One region of the Bacillus thuringiensis genome, then DNA from elsewhere that is predicted to be linked to it. Evidence: riboswitches for the same ligand, from Rfam matches in the RefSeq annotation. Region 1 holds a riboswitch; the other holds the start of a gene.

Region 1 (3,187 bases):
TAAGTTTATTTTTCATTATATTTTTTGTATATGATCTTGCCTATGAATTTATCGTACCATTAATCGGTGGAGAGCAAGAAGGCGTAGGAGAGTTTGAAGATGGCTTAGGTTTATGGCTTTACTTTTTGATGGTGGTATTGTTTTGTATTGGAATATACTTTATGAAATGGAAGAATGTTTTTGCGGTAAAGTATATTATTCTAATTGGCTATAATGTATTAGATTGTATCCATAACATTATGATTTATTATGGTAGCGATGCAGAATTTGACGGTGGAAATATAGTAGAAGGATTTTTTATTTTGTTCGCACCAATCTTTGTGAATAAAAGATATTTCTGGTTAGTTCCAGCGATACTTGTCGGAAAGTATGCTCTTACAGGAATCATTATTCAATCTTCTCTCGTTTTAATTCCAATGGCATTATATAGCGTATTTACTATCATATGTTGGATTATATTTTTGAGGGTTCAGTCTTACGTTCGTACGCTTGAGATGATGGATAAAGAAATAAAACAGACAGAAAAACTAGCAGCTGTTGGAAAGATGGCAACGGTTATTGGTTATAAGATTAGAAGACCTTTAGCAAACTTAAAAAAACTTGTGAATAAACAAGCAGACAAGCATCCAGAGGATAAAATTTATAGTGATATTATGAAACAAGAAGTAGATCGGATTCATATAATTGCTACAGAACTTAGTGGATTTGAGAACTCTAAATCACTAGAATCAGAAACTCATAACATAGAAGAAATTATCTCTTATGTTATTCGAGTTATGGAAAAGCCTGCGTTAAAACAAGGAGTCAACATACAAGGTATTTACAGTAAAGACTTACCATCAATTACATGTGATGAAAAACGATTAAAACAGGTCTTTTTTAATTTAATTAAAAATGCAATTGAAGCAATGTCAGTTGGCGGAACAATTACGATTAAAGTTACTGTAAAAGATGGAATCATCATTCAAGTGAAAGATGAGGGATGCGGCATTCCGAAAGATAAAATTCCAAAGTTAAATGAAGCCTTTTATACAACGAAAGAAACAGGAACTGGTCTAGGTTTAGTAGTTACAGAAAAAATTATTAAAGACCACAACGGTAAAATGAGTTTTGAAAGTGAAGTTGGGGTTGGAACGACGGTTGAGGTTATGTTACCACTGCATTAAATAGAAAAAACATCACTTCCAAATAAGTGATGTTTTTCTATTTTATCTTGCTATTTGTGGATAGTAAAAATCTCATTTTATCGATAAAGAATGTATGATGTGTTTCTAAGATCAAAATGTTTTTATAAGTTTTTATTATGGATTTTTTGGTAAAAAATTTAGACTATAAAAATTAATTGTTTTTTTCTAAAAAAACTATTTTCTTTTTTGGGTTTTAATGGTATATTCAAAACACGATAAATAAATACCTATTTTTGGCACACTATTCGAAAGGATAGGTCGCAAAGCTAAGAGTCTAAAGTAATGAAAATTACTATGATAGTCTGGTTGCAGTTTGGATTTTCACACATAGTTGTATGTATGAAAATCGAAGAGGCAACCGGATTTTTTATTGTCTCAAAAAGAAAAAATAAATGGGCACACTATTCGAAAGGATAGGTCGCAAAGCTAAGAGTCTAAGGTAATGAAAATTACTATGATAGTCTGGTTGCAGTTTGGATTTTCACACATAGTTGTATGTATGAAAATCGAAGAGGCAACCGGATTTTTTATTGTCTCAAAAAGAAAAAATAAATGGGCACACTATTCGAAAGGATAGGTCGCAAAGCTAAGAGTCTAAGGTAATGAAAATTACTATGATAGTCTGGTTGCAGTTTGGATTTTCACACATGTTGTGATGTATGAAAATCGAAGAGGCAACCAGGCTTTTTATTTTTTAGGAATACACATTATGATTGTAAATTTAGTCGATTAATACATCTAATATTCGAAATATTCGGTACATAGAAAGTGGGGGAGGGAAGTACATTGCAAAATCAAATAGGTAAATTTGGGCGTATACTTCTCGCTGGAGGAATATTATTTACCCAAGTTGGTGTGCTAGATTACTCTGCAACGAAAGTTTATGCGGTTACAAACGACGAGCAAGGACGTTTTATCGTTCATATGGATAAACAAGAAATAAAAGTTGATGAAAATGTAGTATTAAAGATTACAAATACAAATAAACAAGATGCTAATATCGAGCTGAAATTATCTAATGAGCAGCTGTTCAATGAAGCAGAAACGAAAAAAATGAACGAAAACAATAAAGCGATTCAAAGCATTTCAGTAACAGAAGATCACATTGTAAAAATTGAAAAGAATGAGCAAAGTAATTTTATCGGTGACGTATATGTAGTCATTCAAATGAAAAAAGCTGGAGAGTACAAATTTGAACCGATAGTGAAGTTTGAAGGAAATGAAAAGAAAATTGAATCTCCTTCTCTACATGTTGTAGAGAAAAAAGAGGCTTTAAATATAGCTATTTCTGATGAAAATCCAAAGGCTTCAGAGGAAGTTGTGAAAAAAGAAATCAGTGAAAAAGTGAAAGTATCGGAAGAAAATAAAAAACAAGAAATAAATGCTACTAATGCTGAAGTTCCAAAAGAAACGAAGACTTTAGCGAAAGAAAAGGTTAATGAGGAACTCGTACCAAAGGAAAATGAATTAAAAGAGAGCAATAGGATAAACGAAAATAATCAGGAATTACCTGCTATTCAAGCTGAGAAGGTATTAAAGAGCCAATCTCTACTAGCTGCTAGTCCTGTTACAAGTATTCTTAAATATCCAAATGTAAAGGTAATAAATAATAGAACAGGTGAAGGGCCTTCTATCTCGGGTAAATATGCTTTTAGATTTGTTTGGAGCCCACAAGTAACATATGAGGTAAAGGGTAGTAGCAATGACAGAACTGGTCAAAGTCAATATACATTTAGAAATTCAAATAGAGAACAGTACGTATTAGTAAAAAAAGCTGGTGAATATCAAGGGAAATGGATTGATGTCCGTATTAATATTCACTCTATGACAGCTTCATCTGTAGATGTTAAAACACCAATAACTAAAGGTGATGCAAAAAACTTTTTACAATTATATGGGAACGGAAGGTCAGGACAAACTTATAATGCTTCCTTTGAATTTTATGAACACGGAACAAGTAAAAAAGTACCATTAACGGCAATGTGGAATTTCAAAAGGAT
Region 2 (3,187 bases), 1.7 Mb from region 1:
CGATGGAAGTAAGTTGATGAAGTCGTTTTTAACATATTTACTAATGTATGTATACTTGACTCTATGGACATTACTTCTTATTATTCCAGGTATTATTAAATCATTTTCTTATTCTATGACATATTTTATTTTGAATGATCATCCAGAATATACAGCGAATCAAGCGATTACTGAGAGTCGTCATATGATGAATGGACATAAAATGGATTATTTTTTACTATGCTTAAGTTTCTTAGGCTGGTTCATATTAAGTATTCTTACTATAGGAATCGGTTTCTTATGGTTAGCACCTTATTTCTACGCGACATCAGCCGCATTTTATGAAGAGATTTCAAAAGAATATTATAAAAAAGAAGGCACTACTTTCTAATAAAACACATAAACCATCTGTTCCCTATATTCTTTAGGGGGTAGGTGGTTTTCTTTTTTGAGGACTTTGTCTAAAAAATAGGTAAGATTATTTTTAGGAAAAATAAAAGGAGCAACATAAATGAAATATACTTGTCCATGTTGCGTATATAAAGTGAAACTTTAATCAGTGGGGATTTTGTTCATTCCCCACTGATTATTAGTTCTCACCAATCGGGCATTTATGGGCAGCCCGCCTCCCGCCTAACTCCTTTGTTTTAGCTGAATTTTGAGGTGGGGGTCTTACTGTCCGGCAAATAGCGGGATAAAGTAATAAGAAGGACTAAATCGGTAAATTTTATTAATGGATATATTAGGAATGAATATGAAAGTATAGATGTATAGTCAATGTTGTGTATTTGATGTTATCATATTGAATGATATGGAAATTTTTAATAGAATAAGTAACTAAAAATTCAAAGGTAATGAAGCTTTTGTTGTATAAAGAAAATACTTAGTAGTAATCAACAATATTAAAAATAAGATTCGTATTTATATAAATTTAGTAGAAATGGGGTTTTAAAAAGGAATGAGTATCAGCATAACGCGGCAAAAGATTTTGGCGGCCGCTTCTCAAATTGTGCAATGTAAAGGGGTTGCTAAATTAACCTTAGAAGCAGTGGCAAAAGAGGCGGGTGTAAGTAAAGGTGGATTATTGTATCACTTTGCAAATAAAGAAGCTTTAATAGAAGGTATGATAGTCAGAGGGATAGAGGATTATGAGGGCGCTATTTACAATAAAGTAGCGGAAGACTCAGAGAGGAAAGGGAGATGGGTTCGCTCTTTTGTAGAGGAAAGATTAAGTAATGAGAGAAGAACAGAAGAGTTGTCTAGTAGTATGATGGCAGCATTCATGTTAAAACCTGAATTACTTGAGCCATTACAACAATCATTTCAGCAACTGCAAAAGAATATAGAAAACGATGAGATAGATTCAGTATGTGCAACAATTATTAGATTAGCAGCAGATGGATTATGGTATTCGGAATATTTAGGGGTTGGCAGACTAAGCCCCGAGTTAAGAGAAAAAGTGATTCAAGCTCTTATTGTTAATTCGTATAAATAGAATATACGAACTATATAATGTGAAAACAATTCACCATTACTTATTTAATGTAGTGGTGAATTGTTTTTTTTATTAGAAAAATAGAACAATTTTATAGAGTATTGAATTATAACCGTCTAGACGGTATAGTAATATTTGGTTTAAGAGGAAAATGAAACAAAAAAAGAATAAAAGATATTTTTAGCACACTATTCGAAAGGATAGGCCGCAAAGCTTAGAGTCTACGGTAATACATATTGGTTACTAAGATCGTCTGGTTGCACATTTTTGATGCAACCGGACGGTCTTTTTTTGTTATATAAATATAAAAAAATAGGAGGGAACTATGCAAATGAAAAGTACTAAAAGGCATATTTCAATGGTTTCATTAGTTTTTCTAGTATTATTTTCAGTGCTGAATGTGTGGGCTCCAGTTATTCAAGCTGCTGTGATGAAAAGTCCAGTGGACGAAATTAATATTTCTCGTACTGATGGCACGACATCTGAACCGTATCAAGCCTCAGATGGTATGAAAGTAGAAGTGAAGTGGTCAGCTAAAGAAAAAATAAAAAGTGGAGATCAATTCACAATTGATATGCCAAAAGAGTTTCGAAAAGACCTTATGAATATGAGTTTTCCTTTAAAAGATGCTGAAGGAAAAACAGTTGGTACATGTGAGATGAAAAAGGGTCTATTAACATGTACTATGGGTGATTACGTAGAAGGAAAGAATAACATTAAAGGTTCTTTATTCGTAGAATTCTACTTTGGTCTAGAAGCATATGATGGTGTTAAAGAAATTCCATTAGAATTTAACGTTGATGGTCAAATCGTCAATAAAGAAGTAAGTGTAAATAATACGACAGAGAGACCGAAGCCACAGCCCAATACGGAAAATTTATTGAAATGGGGTTCTTATAATCAAGAAAATCCTTCAATTGCTGATTGGCTTGTATATGTAAATGCAACCGGAACAGAAATGCAAGATCTTAAATTAACAGATACATTAGGACCTGGGCATGAGTTAATTACAGACAGCGTAGTATTAGAAGAGGCTGTATTTGAAGATGGTTATGCACCAACAAATATTAAGCCAGCAGATTTATCTAACATTAAAATTAATGCAACAAAGACTGGATTTACAATTGAATTTCCAGACAGTTCAAAAGGCTATATTTTAAGATATAAAACAAAGGTTACAAATCCTGCTGCAAAGCCTCATAAAAATACTGTGAAATTAGAAGGTAAAAATATTAAAACTGAAGAAAAAGTAGGACAAGTATTTGTAAGTGGTGGGGGAGGATCCGGTTCAGGTGACAATAATCCACCTAGCATTGAAAAAAATATAGTTGATGAGAATGGCAAGCTTGTAGAGAATGAGCAGTTAACACAAATGGATCAAGTTATTCAATACCAAGTTGGTACACATATACCGAACGATCCTCCTAAATACACATCTATGGTAATTAGTGATGATTTAGAAGATGTTTTAGAAGTATTAGAGGCAAAGGTGTATGATCAAAATGGCCAAGATATTACTTCTAAAGGAACGTTAAATATAGATAAACAAAGAAGTGAAGTAACATTTACATTTGGTGAGAGTTTTGACTATAAGTCATATGAAGACCAGATAATTAACCTTAGTATTAAGGCGAAAATTAAAAATAATGCAGACTTATCTTCTTACGTAGATAAGAAGATTCCTAATAAAGCAGAATTACATTTTGATGATAA

The links. A riboswitch is a leader RNA that binds a small molecule or an ion and turns the genes downstream of it on or off. The one in region 1 is predicted to bind cyclic di-GMP.
Region 2: linked by a shared signal. The riboswitch ahead of AC241_RS05380 (SpaA isopeptide-forming pilin-related protein) and the one ahead of AC241_RS23670 (WxL domain-containing protein) in region 1 are both predicted to bind cyclic di-GMP.

The regions. Positions count from the first base shown of each region.
Region 1 is NZ_CP012099.1:4,582,843-4,586,029, reverse strand. Features, by position in the region: gene AC241_RS23675 (ATP-binding protein) at 1-1,166, shown strand, start outside; cyclic di-GMP riboswitch class I at 1,413-1,501, shown strand; cyclic di-GMP riboswitch class I at 1,573-1,661, shown strand; cyclic di-GMP riboswitch class I at 1,733-1,821, shown strand; gene AC241_RS23670 (WxL domain-containing protein) at 1,974-3,187, shown strand, end outside.
Region 2 is NZ_CP012099.1:1,036,815-1,040,001, forward strand. Features, by position in the region: gene AC241_RS05370 (DUF975 family protein) at 1-370, shown strand, start outside; gene AC241_RS05375 (TetR/AcrR family transcriptional regulator) at 938-1,474, shown strand; cyclic di-GMP riboswitch class I at 1,647-1,739, shown strand; gene AC241_RS05380 (SpaA isopeptide-forming pilin-related protein) at 1,800-3,187, shown strand, end outside.